2 regions of the Clostridium isatidis genome follow, and region 2 is predicted to be linked to the other one. Evidence: predicted binding sites of a transcription regulator. Region 2 holds the regulator's gene; the other holds the start of a gene.
What was found. Region 2 encodes HrcA, which represses chaperone genes, less so after heat shock. Its sites were predicted from a motif close to TGTTAGCACTCNNNNNNNNNGAGTGCTAACA; they were not measured.
Positions count from the first base shown of each region.

Region 1: groES (co-chaperone GroES) is a predicted target of HrcA. The motif match lies at 4,741-4,771, and genes of this name have one in related genera.

Region 1 covers NZ_CP016786.1:378,286-387,884, forward strand. The annotation lists gene pfkB (1-phosphofructokinase) at 1-826, shown strand, start outside; gene BEN51_RS01905 (SIS domain-containing protein) at 918-2,087, shown strand; gene BEN51_RS01910 (tagatose bisphosphate family class II aldolase) at 2,185-3,039, shown strand; gene BEN51_RS01915 (O-antigen ligase family protein) at 3,287-4,582, shown strand; gene groES (co-chaperone GroES) at 4,810-5,094, shown strand; gene groL (chaperonin GroEL) at 5,108-6,727, shown strand; gene BEN51_RS01930 (prepilin peptidase) at 7,127-7,882, shown strand; gene BEN51_RS01935 (GspE/PulE family protein) at 7,995-9,599, shown strand, end outside.
Region 2 covers NZ_CP016786.1:1,969,956-1,979,554, forward strand. The annotation lists gene dnaJ (molecular chaperone DnaJ) at 1-667, opposite strand, end outside; gene dnaK (molecular chaperone DnaK) at 843-2,684, opposite strand; gene grpE (nucleotide exchange factor GrpE) at 2,734-3,357, opposite strand; gene hrcA (heat-inducible transcriptional repressor HrcA) at 3,376-4,410, opposite strand; gene hemW (radical SAM family heme chaperone HemW) at 4,591-5,718, opposite strand; gene BEN51_RS09405 (hypothetical protein) at 5,969-6,238, opposite strand; gene BEN51_RS09410 (patatin-like phospholipase family protein) at 6,395-7,306, shown strand; gene lepA (translation elongation factor 4) at 7,416-9,224, opposite strand; gene BEN51_RS09420 (hypothetical protein) at 9,346-9,599, opposite strand, start outside.

The DNA.
Region 1 (9,599 bases), 1.3 Mb from region 2:
ACCTGGAGGCAAGGGGATACATGTAGCTAATGTTGCAACTATATTGAAGGAAGATTGTATAGCTACTGGATTTTTAGGTGGAAAAACTGGAGAATTTATTGAGGAAAAACTAAAGGAATATGGTATAAAGCAAGATTTTGTAAAGATCAAGGGAGATAGTAGAGAATGTTTAGCTTTTATAACAGATGATTACATGCAAACAGAAATACTAGAACCAGGTCCAGAAATAAGTGAAACAGAAAAACAAAACTTTTTCCAAAAATATATTGAATTAATAGAAGAGGCTGAAGTCATAGTGGCATCTGGAAGTGTACCAAGAAATGTAGAGAAAAATTATTATAGGAGTTTAATAGAACTTGCTAATCACAAAAATAAAAAGTTCTTACTAGATACCAGTGGAGACCTTTTATTAGAAGGAATTAAAGGAAAACCCTTTTTTATAAAGCCTAACAAGGATGAGATTGAGTCAATAAGAGGTAAAGAAATAAAAAATGAGCAAGATGCAATTGATGAAATAAAGAATTTTCAAAAGATGGGTATAAGCTTTGTTGTAATATCTCTTGGAGCAAAAGGCTCTATAGCTGGTTATGATGGAAAATTTTATAGAGTAACAGTTCCTAAAATTAGGGCAGTAAATCCAGTTGGCTCAGGGGATTCCTATGTAGCTGGAATATCAATAGGTTTACACAGGGGATACAGTATAGAAGATACTTTAAAACTTGCTGCAGCTTGTGGAACTGCAAATGCATTAGAGAAGGAAACTGGTTTTGTTAAAGAAGAAGTTGTTAATGATTTAATTAATAAAATTGATGTAGCTGAAATTTAATTTCAGATTATATATATTTTTTACTTATAAATACGTATCTATTGCAAAGATATAAGGTGAAAAGGTGAAATCAATTAAGGAGGCATTTAAAATGATTTTTGGAATAAATGAAGAAAAAATGAAGGAACTAGGTGCAGAATATACTATTACAGAAATAAGGCAACAACCAAAGTTATGGGAAGAAACTTATAACATAGTGAAGAGTAATGAGGAAAAAATAAAGACTTTTTTAAATAAAAAATTAAAAAGCAATACTAGAATAGTTTTAACTGGAGCAGGTACTTCAGATTATGTTGGAGATACTATATATCTATATTTAGCAAAAAAATTAAATTTAAGAGTAGAAGCTATAGCTTCCACTGACATAGTATCAAATCCAGCAGAATTTATTGAAGAAGATGTACCAACAATTCTTGTATCTTATGCAAGATCAGGAAACAGCCCTGAAAGTGTTGGAGCATACGATTTATTTGAGGAAAATGTAAAGGACATTGCCCAACTAGTTATTACTTGTAATAAAGATGGAGAACTTGCAAAGAGGGCTGTAAACAGTGATGATAACCTTTGCATATTAATGCCAGAAGCTTCAAATGATAAGAGCTTTGCAATGACAAGTTCCTTTAGCTGTATGTTATTAGCAACATTATTAATATTTGATATTGATAATTTAAATGAAACTAAAAAATATGTTGATATTGTTGTTAAACAAGGAAATTATATTTTAGAAAATAGATGGCAAGATGTGCAAGAATTAGTTAATTTAGATGCAAAAAGAGTAGTTTACTTAGCTTCGGGAGTATTAAAAGGCTTAGTTCAAGAAATGTGTCTTAAAAATCTAGAACTTACAAGTGGAAGAGTAGTAAGTCTAAGCGAAGGAGTATTAGGTTTTAGACATGGTCCAAAGTCAATAATAAATGACGAAACTTTAGTAATATTTATGAACTCTACTAATAAATATACTAATCTTTATGATATGGATCTTATAAGAGAAATTCATAATGATGTAGGAAATCACAAGTTAGCAGTTATAAGTTATACAAAAAATGAAGAATTAAATGGTTTATGTGATAAATATATAGAAATTGATGGTAAAGAAATTCCAGAAGTTTATACAGCGTTTAATTATATGTTATTCGGACAAATGTTTGGATTATTTAATTCAATGAGATTAGGAATTTCACCAGATAATCCAAGACCAGATGGTACTGTTAATAGAGTTGTTAAGGGAGTAATTATTCACAAGTACGATAAACAAGTTTAAATTTTTATAAAAAGCTTTTTATAAGATTAGAACTAAAGATAAGTCCTTTTTAAAGTGAAAGAAAGAAATGAATTTGAGATAAAGGAGAGTAATAAATATGAAGATATTATCAACAAGAGAAATGTTAAAAAAGGCTCAAAGAGAAGGATATGCTATACCAGCTTTTAATATTCATAATTTAGAAACATTACAAGTAGTAGTAGATACAGCAGCAGAATTAAGATCACCAGTAATCTTAGCAGGAACACCATCAACAATAGCATATGCAGGTGGAGAATATATAGTAGCTATGGCTGAAACTGCAGCTAAAGAGTATGATATTCCAATAGCAATTCACTTAGATCATTATGAAGATGTTGAAGCAATTAAACACTTTATAGACTTAGGCTTTAAATCAGCAATGATAGATGCATCTCACTTAGACTATGAAGATAATATAAGAATTGTTAGAGAAGTAGTTGAGTATGCTCATAAGTTTGATGCAACAGTAGAAGCAGAACTTGGAAGATTAGGTGGCCAAGAAGACGACTTAATAGTAGATGAAAAAGACTCTAAATATACTAATCCTGAGCAAGCAAGAGACTTTGTAGAAAGAACAGGAATAGATTCCTTAGCAGTTGCAATAGGAACAGCTCATGGATTATATCAAGGGGAAGCAAAACTTGATTTTGATAGATTAAAGGAAATAAGAGATATGGTAGATGTACCATTAGTTCTACATGGAGCATCAGATGTACCAGATGAATTAGTTAAAAAAGCAATATCTCTTGGAATTTGTAAGGTAAATGTAGCAACAGATTTAAAAATACCTTTCTCTGATGCAGTTAAAAAATACTTTAATGAAAACCCAACCGCAAATGACCCAAGAAAGTACATGACACCAGGAAAAGAAGCTATGAAAAAAATTGTTGCTCATAAAATAATGGTTTGTGGAAGCAATGGAAAAGCTTAAATTTTTAGTTTCAGATTATATATAAAAATAACTTATAGAAAAAAGAGAAGATTGTCAGCAATCTTCTTTTTTCCTATTTACATAATAGTATTTTCTTAAGAATGTAATAGTCCCCTCTTGTATTAAAGTTTTAATTCTATTTTCTTTGAATGGAAAATTAATATATAATGTTAATATGAGCGTGTAATTACTTATAATTCTTATTAAGTAAAAAAAAGTAAATTAATAAATTATTACGGGGGATTTTATGAAAAATTTAAGTGGAAATTTAAAAGCTTTATTCAGAAAAGAAATAGAAACTGAAACTTTAGTAAATATAATTTTATATTCTGTAATTTTAATAATGCCTTTTATAGTTGTAAATGTATCCTCACCGAGATATGTTATGGGAAAGTTAATGTTTCTTTATATAATAGGAATTTTTTCTTTATATTCATTAATTAAATTAAAATTCACAAAATTTAATTTATATCATAAGCTAGCATTAGTCTTTCTTCTGACTATTTTTATTCCAAGCATATTATCACCATACAAATACGTTGCTTTTATGGGAAATCATGAAAGGGGAGAAGGCTTTTTTATTTATTGTATTTATATATTACTTTTTTTATTATCATCTAAATATTTAATAATAAATAAAGCTTTAATAAATATAGTTTTAACTTTTTCATGCATTATGGGATTGTATGGAGTAATTCAGTTTTACGGTTTTGATCCAGTGCAATATTGGATGTTTGGAAAAATAATTGGTAATGAGAGTATTGGCTTTATAGGGCATAGAAATTTTTTCTCTAGTTATTTATGTATTTTTTTATTTTTATCAGTTTCAATATATATTTTTAAAGGTATAAGTAAGTATCTTATTTATTCTTCAATATTATTTGCAGCTTTATTGTGTACTTTAACAAGGGGAGGATGGCTTGCTTTTCTGATTTATTCATTTATAGGATTATTATTTATATTAAAAGAGAAGTATTTGCTTAAGAGAGCATTATTAGTATTTATTTCTTTTACAGTAATTTTTGGCGTTTTGAATTTAACTACAGATAATAAAGTTCTAAAAAGGGCAGATAGGGAAATAGTGTTTTCTGAAGATGGCGAGTTGATAAATTCAGCAGGGGCTAGAGCTAATATTTTAAAGATATCCTTTAGAGCATTTATTGATAAGCCGTTATTAGGATATGGACCAGATACGTTGAAAAATAGATTAACTGATGATTATCCAGAAGAAATGATGGAACATATATTAAAATTTAATGAAGTGGTTGATAAATCTCATAATGAGTATCTTGAGTATGCTGTTAGTAATGGAATATTCAGTTTGTTGCTGTATTCAATATTCTTAGGTGCAATTCTTATAATGCTTTTTAAGAATAGAAGAAATTATATTAGTAAAATACTTTTTTTAACAATATTAGGTTATATGTTTCAGGGATTTTTCAATATAAGTGTAATTATGGTAGCTCCAATATTTTGGATCCTTTTAGGGGCTAGCATAAAATTGCTGGAAGATACGAATAAAAAGATACTAGAAGTAATATAATAATACAATGAGTTCCCGTATATAAAAAATAAAGCAAAATATAAAAAGAGTGAGAAAAATAAAGATATTTACTGAAAATATTCAATATTTAGAATATATAGCTAGATAGTATAATTTTAACAATTTGATTTTAAAAAAATAAAAGATTATTATAACATTGTTAGCACTTGAATGTAATGAGTGCTAACAACCATAAAATGATTAACAGAATTATAGGAGGGATTTTTATGAATATCAAACCATTAGCAGATAGAGTAGTTATTAAAAAGTTAGAAGCAGAAGAAACTACAAAAAGTGGAATAGTTCTAACTGGATCTGCAAAGGAAAGACCTCAAGAAGCCGAGGTTGTGGCTGTAGGACCTGGAGCAATAATTGATGGAAAAAGATGTGATATGGAAGTAAAAGTTGGAGATAAAGTACTTTATTCAAAATATGCAGGAACAGATGTAAAGGTAAACGGAGAAGAATATACAATTTTAAAACAAGAAGATATATTAGCTATAGTAGAATAAGGAGGTTCAGATTATGGCAAAGTTGATTAAATTCGGTGAAGACGCAAGAAGAAAGATGCAAGAAGGGGTTGATGCTTTAGCTGATACAGTTAAAGTAACATTAGGCCCAAAGGGAAGAAACGTTGTTTTAAGTAAAAAGTTTGGTGCACCACTTATCACTAATGACGGTGTTTCAATTGCTAGAGAAATAGAATTAGAAGATCCATATGAAAATATGGGAGCTCAGCTTGTTAAAGAAGTTGCAACAAAAACAAATGACGTTGCAGGGGACGGTACTACAACAGCAACTCTTTTAGCTCAATCAATTATAAGAGAAGGTTTAAAAAATGTAACTGCTGGAGCTAACCCAATTTTAATCAGAAATGGTATTAAAATGGCTGTAGATAAGGCTGTTGAAGAAATAAAGAAAGCTTCAAAGCCTGTTAATGGAAAAGAAGATATAGCAAGAGTTGCAGCAATTTCTGCAGCAGATGAGGAAATTGGTAAATTAATATCTGATGCAATGGAAAAGGTAGGTAACGAAGGTGTTATTACTGTTGAAGAATCAAAATCAATGGGAACAGAACTAGACGTTGTTGAAGGTATGCAATTTGATAGAGGATATGTATCAGCTTACATGGTAACAGATACAGAAAAAATGGAAGCTGTACTAGATAATCCATATATATTAATAGTAGATAAAAAGATATCTAACATACAAGAACTTCTTCCAATATTAGAACAAATAGTTCAATCAGGTAAGAAATTATTAATAATAGCTGAAGATGTTGAAGGCGATGCAATGACTACATTAGTAGTTAATAAGTTAAGAGGAACTTTCACTTGTGTTGCAGTTAAAGCGCCAGGCTTTGGAGATAGAAGAAAAGAAATGCTTCAAGATATTGCTATATTAACAGGTGGTAAGGTAATTTCAGATGAATTAGGAATAGAATTAAAAGATGTTACTTTAGATATGCTTGGACAATCTGAAAGCGTAAAAGTAACTAAAGAAACTACTACTATAGTAAATGGTAGAGGTTCAAGCGAAGATATTAAAGAAAGAGTTGCTCAAATAAGAGCTCAAATAGAAGAAACAACGTCAGAATTTGATAAGGAAAAATTAACTGAAAGATTAGCTAAATTAGCTGGTGGAGTTGCTGTAATTAAGGTTGGTGCAGCTACAGAAACAGAATTAAAAGAAAAGAAATTAAGAATAGAAGATGCTTTAGCAGCTACAAAAGCAGCTGTTGAAGAAGGTATTGTAGCAGGTGGTGGAGCTGCTTATGTTAATGTAATTAACGAAGTAGCTAAGGTAACTTCTGATGTACAAGATACTCAAATAGGTATAAACATTATAGTAAGAGCATTAGAAGAACCAATGAGACAAATTGCAACTAATGCAGGTCTTGAAGGTTCAGTAATAATAGAAAAGGTTAGAAATTCAGAAGCAGGAATTGGATACGATGCTTTAAGAGGAGAATATGTTGATATGATTAAGGCTGGTATAGTTGACCCAACTAAGGTTACAAGATCAGCACTACAAAATGCGGCTTCAGTTGCAGCAACATTCTTAACTACAGAAGCAGCAGTAGTTGATGCTCCAGAAAAAGAAAATCCAATGCCAGCTGGTGCAGGAATGGAAGGAATGTACTAATCAAAAAAAAACTTAAATAAAAGGAATATGATGCTGATTTATATAAGAAGTATCATATTCCTTTTTTTTATATTTTGAATATTAAACTATTAAAATTTAATCTTTCACAAATAATTTATTTAAAAATTTATAATAAAAAAACAGTATGAAAAATAAATATAGTAAAAATTTTAATATTTTTTAGAAAAATTTATCCTTATATTGCCAAACAAAAAATAAAATGGTAATATAATATTTGTTCGGAAATTGTTTGTTAAAATAAAAAATAGTTAGTATACCTTAAATAAACAGTATTTATTTTTTATTAGTGTTATAATTAATGGAACAAAAACATAATAATAATTAATTAAAATCTATAAATAACAGCAATGACCGAGAATAGCAAGGCAGGTGAACTAATTGTATTTAATTATATTTATTTTAGGAATTACTATTGGAAGCTTCCTAAATGTATGTATTTATAGAATACCTAGAGAAGAATCAATAGCTTTTCCATCTTCTCATTGTACAAACTGTGGATATAATTTAAAAGCTTACGATTTAATTCCCATATTTAGTTATATATTTTTAAGGGGCAGATGTCGAAAGTGTAATGAAAAAATATCTATAATATATCCCTTAATTGAACTATTAAATGGAATTATATATGTTGTAATATTTTATTTTTATGGAATTAGTATAAGTACAATTTTTCTTTCAATTTTTTCTTCCTTATTAATAGTTATTTCTGCTATAGATTTTAAAACTATGGAAGTGTATACATCAACTATAGTTTTTGGCTTAATTTTGGCAATAATTTATATAACTCTTGGAGCCTATTTTAATGAGATAAATTATAAAGATAAGCTATTAGGATGTATAGTAGGATTTTTAATTATCTTTCTAATAGTAAAAATAACAAGGGGAATGGGTGAAGGAGATTATGAAATTGCAGCCTTATGTGGCTTGTTTTTGGGATTAAGGTTAATATTAGTAGCTTTATTTTTAGGAATAGTAATAGCAGGAATAGCAGCAAGTATTATTTTAATATTAAAAGTTAAAGGCAGAAAATCTGAAATAGCTTTTGGACCTTATATAGCTCTGGGAACATTTATATCAATGATTTTAGGCGACAGTATTTTACAATTTTATCTAGGTTTTTTTGTTAAATTTTAAAGGTAATTAAATAAAATATTACCATTGAAACTTAATATTATATAAATTAATATTAAGTTAATCAAGTTATAAATGTTCTAAACATAAGAATATTCGGATAGGAGGGGAGTTTATGGCTTTAGTGCAAAAGAAAAGGCTTGGAGATATTCTGTTAATGGCGGAAAAAATAACTCCTTCTCAACTTCAAAGTGCATTAAAAACTCAAAAGATTTTAGGTAAAAAATTGGGAGAAGTTTTAATTGAAAGCGGAATTGTATCAGAAGAAGACATAATTGATGCTATTGAAGCTCAGACGGGGATAAAAAAGATAGATTTAAACAATATTAACTTTGATAAAAAAGCAATTAAAATTGTACCTCAAAATCTTTGTAATAAATATAATTTAATTGCATTTGGATTTGAAGAAGATAAAGTATTGGTTGCAATGTCGGATCCATTAAATATATTTGCAATTGATGATATTTCTATATCTACAGGTTTGGCTGTAAAAACTTTTATTGCGCCTAAAAAAGATATAGACAAGTTTGTAAAAATAAATTATAGCAGTGAAGGTGTTAACAAGGCTGCAGAAGAATTATCAAAAGAAACCTTAGAAGCAAAAACTATATCAGTAGATGTAGAAGAGGTTGATGATGTAAAGAATGCGCCAGTAGTTAAAATGATAGAGTATTTATTTAAGAACTCAATTGAAATGAGAGCATCTGATATTCATATAGAACCTTTTGAGAAGGAAATTAGAATAAGATATAGAATTGATGGAGAACTTACAACTATAAATACCTTAGGAATTGAGAGTTTAGCTCCATTAATAACAAGAATAAAAATACTAGCGAATTTAAATATTGCAGAAAAAAGAATACCACAGGATGGAAGAATAATAACTAAAATAGGAAATACTGATGTTGATCTTAGAGTTTCAATTCTTCCAACAGTAAATGGTGAAAAGGTAGTTATAAGAATTTTAAATAGAGATAACTATAAGGTTGGAAAAGAGTATCTTGGATTGACTAAGGAAAATCTAAAAAAGTTAAATAATATAATTTCAAATCCCCATGGAATAGTATTGGTTACTGGTCCAACGGGAAGTGGTAAATCAACAACTTTATATACTGTGTTAAGTGAACTTAATTCTAGTAATGTAAATATAATTACTGTAGAGGATCCGGTTGAATATACCCTTGATGGAATTAATCAAGTTAACGTTAATACAAAAGCTGGATTAACCTTTGCAAGCGGCTTGAGAAGTATTTTAAGACAAGACCCAGATATAATCATGATTGGGGAAATTAGAGATGAAGAAACTGCTCAAATTGCTATAAAAGCAGCTATAACAGGTCACTTGGTTTTAAGTACTCTACATACTAACGATGCACCATCTTCAATAACTAGATTAGTTGATATGGGAGTTGAGCCCTATTTGGTTGCCAGCTCAGTTGTAGGAGTAATAGCTCAAAGATTAGTTAGAAAAATATGCCAATATTGCAAAGAGGAATATGAAGCCTCAGAATATGAAAGAAAAACTCTTACTGGAAGTTCTAATGGAACATTAAAACTCTATAAGGGAAAAGGCTGTGGCCATTGTAATGGTACAGGATATATTGGAAGAATTGGTGTTTACGAGATAATGGAAGTAACGAGAGAACATAGAGATATTATAAATAAAACAAGGGATTCTGATATTTTAAAAGATATATCAATAAAGCATGGAATGACAACC
Region 2 (9,599 bases):
TAACAGATATTTTTCTATTTTTTCTTACACTACCTTTACCATGGCATGTAGAACAAGGTGTATCTATAACTTGCCCAGTACCGCCACAATGACTGCAAGTTGAAGTACTTACAAAACTTCCTAAAGGTGTCTGTCTTTGTACTCTTATTTGACCTGTTCCATGACATGTAGGACATGTTTTTGGTGAAGTACCAGCTTTTGCTCCCGATCCATTACAAGCATCGCAAGCTTCACTTCTATTAATTGATATTTCTTTTTCCACCCCAAAAACTGCTTCCTCAAAAGTTAAGTTTAATATATATTCTAAGTCATCACCTCTTTGCGGACCATTTCTTCTTCTGCTAGAAGCTCCTCCCCCAAAGAAGGTATCAAAAATATCTCCAAATCCACCTAAATCACTAAAGTCAAAACCGCCAAAACCACCGGCTCCAAATCCACTTCCATCAAAATCAACTGTTCCAAATTGATCATATCTTGCTTTCTTTTCTGGATCAGAAAGAACTTGATAAGCTTCATTTATTTCTTTAAACTTTGCTTCCGCTTCTTTATCTCCTTGATTTTTATCCGGATGATATTTTATAGCCAACTTTCTAAAGGCCCTTTTTATTTCATCTTCTGAAGCGCCTTTCTCTAAGCCTAATATTTGATAATAGTCCTTGTTTGCCATCTATTTCACCACCATTTATCTTTATTACTTTATTATGTCTCTTGCTGTAACCTAACTTCCTTTTCTGTAGACGGCAGTAACAGCCAACATAACACTAATTTATATTTTACTTAAGAAAAGGGAAGACGACAACTGCCTTCCCTCCTATTATATATACTAGTAAATTAAGTTACAACTATTTATCATCTTTCACTTCAAAGTCTGCATCAACTACATTATCATCAGTTGGTCCTTGTTGATGAGTTCCTGCACCACCCATATTTGGATCAGCACCTTGAGTTCCTGCTTGTTGATATATCTTTGATGATATTGCATAGAATGCTTGATTTAAATCTTCCATAGCTTTCTTAATAGCTTCTATATCTTCGCCATCTTTAACTTTATTTAACTCATCTAATTTACTTTCAATTGTTGCTTTATCTTCTGCTGAAACTTTATCACCAAGTTCATCTAAAGTCTTCTTAGTTTGATAAGCTACTTGATCTGCATTATTCTTAACTTCTATTTTTTCTTGTCTCTTCTTATCTTCTTCTGCAAATTTTTCTGCTTCTTTTACAGCTTTTTCTATTTCTTCTTCACTTAAGTTAGTTGATGCTGTAATTGTGATGTTAGCTTCTTTACCAGTACCCTTATCTAATGCAGAAACTTTTACTATACCATTAGCATCTATATCAAAAGTTACTTCGATTTGTGGAATTCCTCTTGGTGCAGGTGCAATTCCTGATAAAGTAAATCTACCTAAGGTTTTATTATCAGCTGCCATCTTTCTTTCACCTTGTACTACGTGAATTTCAACTGATGTTTGACCATCTGCAGCAGTTGAGAATATTTGACTCTTCTTTGTTGGAATTGTAGTATTTCTTTCTATTAATGGAGTAGCAACACCACCTAAAGTTTCAATTCCAAGTGTTAGCGGAGTAACGTCTAGTAATAATACATCTTTAACTTCTCCTGTTAAAACACCTGCTTGAATAGCAGCACCCATTGCTACGCATTCATCTGGGTTAACTCCCTTAGATGGTTCTTTTCCTGTAAAGTTCTTAACAGCTTCTTGAACTGCTGGAATTCTTGTAGAACCACCAACCAAAATAATCTTATCAATATCTCCAATTGAAAGTCCAGCATCACTTAGAGCTTTCTTCATTGGTTCAATTGATCTTTGAACTAAATCACTAGTAAGTTCATTAAACTTAGATCTAGTTAAATTCATATCTATATGTTTTGGACCAGTTGCATCTGCTGTTATAAATGGTAAGTTAATATTAGTTTGCATTGATGATGATAATTCAATTTTAGCTTTTTCAGCAGCTTCTTTTAATCTTTGAACTGCCATTTTATCATTTCTTAAATCAATTCCATGTTCAGCCTTAAATGTATCAGCAATATAATCCATTATCTTTTGGTCAAAATCATCTCCACCTAGGTGTGTATCTCCATTTGTTGCTAACACTTCAAATACTCCATCACCAAGTTCTAGAATAGATACGTCGAATGTACCACCACCTAAATCATAAACTAAGATTTTTTGGTTAGTATCCATTTTATCTAATCCATAGGCTAAAGATGCCGCTGTTGGCTCATTTATTATTCTTAAAACTTCAAGTCCTGCTATTTTACCAGCGTCTTTTGTTGCTTGTCTTTCTGAATCGTTAAAGTATGCTGGAACAGTAATTACAGCTTGAGTAACTTTTTCTCCTAAATATGCTTCTGCATCAGCTTTGATTTTTTGAAGAATCATTGCAGAAATTTCTTGTGGTGAATATTCTTTTCCATCTATGTTGACTTTATGGTTAGTTCCCATATGTCTCTTAATTGATATTATTGTTCTATCTGGATTAGTAATCGCTTGTCTTTTAGCTACTTGACCTACTAGTCTTTCTCCATTAGCTTGGAAAGATACAACTGATGGAGTTGTTCTAGAACCTTCTGAGTTTGTTATTACAACTGGTTCGCCACCTTCCATAACTGAAACACATGAATTTGTTGTTCCTAAATCTATTCCTATAATTTTTCCCATAATTTTTCCTCCTAAAATTTTAAAGATTTATGTTTTACAATATACTTAACTAATTAGCTACCTTTACAATAGTATATCTAATTATTTTTTCGCCTCTTTTATATCCTTTTTGGAATACTTCAGCAATTTCATTTTCTCCATAGTTTTCATCTTCTATATGCATAACTGCTTGATGAAAATTCGGATCAAACTTTCCACTGGCATCAATTTCCTCCACGCCTAATTTTTCAAAAGCAGTTTTAAATTGCTTTATTGTCATTTCAATTCCTTTTTTAAAGTCATCTAAATTTCCGTCAACAGTCATTGCTCTTTCTAAATTATCTAAAACAGGAACCATTTCTTTTAATACATCACTACATGCATCACTATAGATTCCTTCTTTTTCTTTAGTAGTTCTTCTTCTATAATTATCATATTCCGCTGAAACTCTGAGAAGTCTATCTTTTAATGCTTCCAACTCATTATTCAGTCTTTTGTTTTCATCTTTTAATTTTCTCATAGCTTCTAATTCGCTTTCTTTATCTTCATTATTTTCGTCTAAAGCCTCTTCTGCTTTCTCAGAAGTTTCATTTGTTTCTGTTTCTCCATTAGAATTTACTTCTTTATTATTTACTTCTTCATCTTTTTTAACTTCTTCAACTAAGTCTTCTAATGGCTTATTATTATCTTCCAAAACAACACCTCATCTCTTTTATTCTAATAGTTGATTTTTCAAGCTTTCATTTAGCTCAATCATTACCTTATTCATTATGGCTACGACCCTTGAATAATTTATTCTCTTAGGCCCTATTAATCCTATTGTTCCTATAGGTCTACCATTAAAATAATATTGTGCAGATATAACTGAACAATCTTTTGCTTCTGGAAAATTATTTTCTTCTCCAATTTTAATGGTTATACCATTTGAAGGCTCAATTAAGTCTACTAAATTTTCTTTATCATTTATTAAAGATATTATTTCTTTAGCTTTGTCTATGTTGTTATATTCTGGATAATTAAATATATTTGTTGCTCCTTCTACAAAAATTTCTTCCTTTTCTGATTCTTTTAAAGTTTCATATAAAGCTGGTAGAATTGCATTAAATAATTCATCATATCCAGATAATTCATTTTTAATTTTATTAATTACCTCTAAATTAATTTGTTCAATAGATAAATTTCTTAATCTTACATTTAATACTTCATTGATCATTTGAATAGTTTCTTTTCCTGGCATTTGGCTCAATCTAATAATTTGATTTTTAATAACACCATTATCTGCCACTATTACAGAAACCAAATTATGATTGTCAATTGGAAACAACTGAATTGACTTTATATAACTGCTTTTTACTGATGGAGCCTTAACGACTGTAGTTAAGTTAGTCAACTCTGATAATAAAGAACAAGCTTCTTTTACCACCTTATCAACTTCATGCATTGCAGATTTTAAAATATATTCCTTTATTCTAAGCTCTTCTTCCTTCGTTAAACTTCCAGTACCCATTAATTTATCTACATATAATCTGTATCCTTTATTAGAAGGTATTCTACCTGAAGAAGTATGTGGTTGTTCTAGTAAGCCCATTTCTTCTAAATCAGCCATTTCATTTCTAATTGTAGCAGAACCAACACCCAAATTATATTTTTTAGCTATTGTTCTTGATCCTACTGGCTCTCCAGTAAGTATATAGTCATTAATGATAGCCTGAAGTATTTTTATTTTTCTTTCATCAATAATAGTCATTCTATCACCTCTATCTGTTAGCACTCGTTCCGCCCGAGTGCTAATGACTACAATACAAATATAGTATTTCTTATATATTTTGTCAATTATATTAAGGTTTAGATTTTATATATTTTTCTTAAAAATTTAAAATTATATATATTTATCTCTAAATTGCTACAATTTTCTTATAATATCTTATCAGTTTAAAATAAAATCACTCATTACATAATTAGATAATTCAATTCCCTTTTCTGTAAGCCTTAAATAGCCTCCTTTTATTTCTAACAAATCTTTCTCTATATTTTTTTCAATTATTTTTTTATAAATATCCATAATATTAATATTAAATCTTCTTTTAAATTCTTCCATATTAATACCTTCTATTAATCTTAGTCCCATAAACATAAATTCTTCTATATTATCTTCCTTTGAATTATAATAAATTTCCTCAGTTACAGCTTCTTCAGCATTTACTTTTTCTATATATTTTTTAACATTTTCAATATTTTTTATTCTTTTTCCGTCTATAAAAGAAGCCGAAGAAGATCCCAAGCCAATGTACTCCTTACTTCTCCAATAAACCTTATTATGATAACACTCAAATCCATCCTTAGCATAATTTGATATTTCATATTGTTTATAACCATAAAAATTTAAAATCTCTTTTGTTATTTTATACATGTCTCTTTCCATTTCCTCTGAAGGAAGTATTAATTTATTTTTTTCATAAAGTTTATAAAAAGCTGTTCCCTCTTCAACTATTAAACTATATGCTGATATATGCTCTGGTTCCAAGGAAGCTATTTTCTCTAAGGAATCTTTCCAATCCTCTACAGTTTGAGAAGGTAATCCAAACATAAGATCAACATTTATATTATTAAAACCAACCTTTCTAGCTAATTTAAAATTTTCTTCAAAAACATTAAAAGTATGAATTCTTCCAATATCTTTTAATAACGAATTTTGAACCGCCTGTAATCCCATACTAATTCTATTTATTCCACAATTTTTCATTACAATTAGCTTTTCCTCATCTAAGGTTCCAGGATTAGCTTCCATTGTGAATTCAATATTTTCATCTAAATTAAGTTTATTAATTGTTATTAATAATTTTTCTAGTTGTTTAGAATTTAAATATGAAGGTGTCCCTCCTCCTACAAATATACTTTTTATATTATATGTAATGTTTTTATTTTCAATTTCCTTACATAAAGCATCTACATAATCCTCTTTTAAATAATCTATATTAGCATAAGAAGGGAAATCACAATAAAAACACTTCTGTTTACAAAAAGGAATATGTATATATAATGACATATTTTTCATATTAATATCTCTCTTTCATTATTAATTTATTATTTTTATTTAAAATATTATATCAATTGTTATTTTAAATATAAAGCCACACATATTCAGTTTGGAGTTTAAAGTTTGGAGTTTAAAGTTTGGAGTTTAAAGTTTGAAGTTTAAAGTTTGAAGTTTTATAGATAAATAAGTAACAATTAATAAGTAAATTAATAAAGCTGCTACAAATTTTGCAGCAGCCATTTATACCCAAAATATACACTGAATTGTTTTATAATTCTATAAGGTCTATATTTATAATATTATGAACAAGCAAATCTCTCTGAACTCTATCTATTTTCACATTAATTTTTTCATTTTCAAAATTTATATCAAATTTAGATCCTAATCCATATCTTGAAAGATAGGTTTCTAACTTATGCATTACCATAGATATAGGAATAATATCTCCATCTTTTCTTCTAATAGTTCCAGTAACTTGTCCTAATCTTCTTAAGACTTTTCCCTTTTTTCTTGTGTCTCTAAGTTTAGCTTCTAACATAATACCACCCTTTCAATAATCTTTGTTAGTTTATATATATTTAAGGGGGGTACTTTTAATTACAATTATTTTTTATGTAAATTTAATTTTCTAATTTAACAAGATTATCTTTTAAGAATAAAATAATCATATATTAATAATTATAGAGGAAGTAAATTGAGAAGTTTTAAAATTCTAACCTTTGATGGCGGAGGAATAAGAGGTGCTTTAAGCATTGAGATATTACATAGGATAGTTCTTAAATATCCTGATTTATTAAAAAAAGTAGATTTACTTTCAGGAACTTCCACTGGATCAATAATAGCTTCACTTTTGGCCAAAGGAGTTTCTGTTGATGAAATAAGAAATTTATATAATATTACAACAACAAGGAAAATCTTTTCTAATGCAAAAATTAACTTATTTAAAGCAAAATATAAAAGTATAAATTTAAATAATATATTATCCAATTATTTTGAGAATGATATGAAATTAAAAGATTTAAAACAAAAAATTTTAATTCCTTCTTTTAATATTAATAGCACTGATGATTTTACCTGGGAACCAGTATTTTTCAATAATTTTATTAAAGATGGCACAGAAAATATATCAGTAAAAGATGCTATTTTATCTAGTTCAGCAGCACCTGCTTATTTCCCATCTTACAAGCAATATATCGATGGAGGGGTTGTAGCTAATTCACCTTCAGCTGTTTCCCTGCTATTTGTATATAAAGCTTATAAGAAAGACTATAGTCTTAATAATATTAAAATTTTATCTATAGGTACTGGTAATATTCCAGAAAAAATAAATGGTAAAAATAAAAACTGGGGCCTTTTTCAATGGGCCTTTAATCCCTTTAATAAAATGAAGTCTCCAATTTTATCACTTCTTATGGACGGTATGGAAGATTTAAATAACATGTATTGCAAAGAATTATTGAAATCTAATTATTTTAGAATAAATCCTAAAATACCAAAATTTATTGATTTAGATGAATATAAATATATCCCCTACTTAAAATCTATTGCAAATTCTTATGATTTATCTAAAGCTTATAATTATATAGAAAAAGTTTATCTTAAATAAAAAAAATTTGAACTCTTTTATTGATCCTTTAATATAATATATTATTACCACCTTACTCTTTTTGTATCTAACAAGGGCCAAGATTATTATAATCTTGGCCCTTGTTAGTTTATTTATCTACCTTTAGAATAGACATAAATGCTTCTTGAGGAACTTCAACAGATCCAACCTGTCTCATTCTCTTCTTTCCCTCTTTTTGCTTTTCTAACAGTTTTTTCTTTCTAGTAATATCTCCACCATAACATTTAGCAAGAACGTCTTTTCTCATTGCCTTAATAGTTTCTCTTGCAATTATCTTTGATCCAATAGCTGCTTGGACTGGTACTTCAAATAATTGACGTGGAATTATTTCTTTTAATTTTTCTGCAATTGCTCTACCTTTTGCATAAGCCTTTTCCTTTGGAACAATCATAGATAAAGCATCTACTATATCTCCATTTAAAAGTATATCTAGTTTTACCAATTCTGTTCTGGTATATCCCTTTAATTCATAATCTAATGAAGCATAACCTCTTGTTCTAGATTTTAAAGTATCAAAAAAGTCATATACTATTTCATTTAGAGGAATATCATAATTTATTGAAACTCTAGTTTCCTCTAAATATTGCATGTCAATAAAAGTTCCTCTTCTTTCTTGACATAATTCCATTACTGCTCCAACATAATCCGATGGCGTAATAATACTAGCTCTTACAACTGGCTCCTCCATATATTCAATTTCTGTAGCTTCTGGAAGATTAGTTGGATTTGTAAGATCAATAATTTCTCCATTAGTTTTCTTTACTTTATAAATAACTGATGGAGCTGTAGTTATAATATCTAAATTAAATTCCCTTTCAATTCTTTCTTGAATTATTTCCATATGTAATAATCCTAGGAAACCGCATCTAAATCCAAAACCTAAAGCAACTGATGTTTCCGGTTCAAAATTTAAAGCAGCATCATTTATTTGTAACTTTTCAAGAGCATCTTTCAACTCCTGATATTTTGCTCCGTCAACTGGATAAATACCTGAATAAACCATAGGTATAGCTGGCTTATATCCTGGTAATGGTTCTTTTATAGGATTATCAGCATATGTAATTGTATCTCCAACTCTGGCATCTCTAACATTTTTTATAGAAGCTGCAATGTAACCAACATCACCAGCTCTTAACTCACTTGTTGCTAATGGTTTTGGAGTGAAAACTCCAACTTCTGTTACTTCATAAACTTTATTTGTAGCCATTAATTTTATCTTAGTTCCTGCCTTAACTACCCCATCAAAAATTCTTACATGAGATACTACCCCTTTATAGCTATCATAATAAGAATCAAATATTAAAGCCTTCAACGGAGCATTTTCATCACCATTTGGAGCTGGTATTTTATCTACTATTGCTTCTAACACATCATTTATATTTAGTCCTGTTTTGGCAGATATCATTGGAGCATCAGCAGCCTCTATTCCAATTATATCTTCTATTTCAGTCTTCACTTCTTCTGGCCTTGCTGACTGTAAATCTATTTTATTTATTACTGGAACTATTTCCAAATCATTATTTAAAGCTAAATAACAGTTCGCTAAAGTTTGAGCTTGAACACCTTGTGTTGCATCAACTATTAAAACTGCTCCTTCACAAGCTGCTAAACTTCTTGAAACTTCATATGTAAAATCTACGTGTCCAGGAGTATCAATCAAATTTAGGATATATTCCTCTCCATTTTCTTTTCTATAAATAAGTCGAGCTTCTGTAGACTTAATTGTTATTCCTCTTTCTCTTTCAATTTCCATATTATCTAGAGTCTGCTCTTCCATTTCTCTTTGGGTAAGAGTTCCTGTAGCTTCTAGTAGCCTGTCTGCTAGGGTTGATTTGCCATGATCTATATGGGCAACTATTGAAAAATTTCTAATATATTTTTGTCTGTTACTACTCATATTTTAACTATTAGCATTAATATAGCTAAATAGCCATTTCACCCCCATTATATTAAATCAAACTAAATTATATCACACCACACTAGATTACTGTCAATATAAATGTTAACTATCAAATCTTCTATTCTATTTCTTTTATAAATTCATCAACAATTTTATCTAAATCATCCTGTGTATTATTTTTATTATCCTCTGTATTATTTTTATCATTAATATTCAGTTTATCAATTATATTGTCAGCAAATGATGAAATTTTATTATATGCAAAATTAGCAGCTTCTTTAATTTTATTTAAAAATACATTATCATCATTAATATAAATTTCCTTATCAGCTATTTTTACAGTCATTTTATCCTCCTCTTCAGTTGGAATAT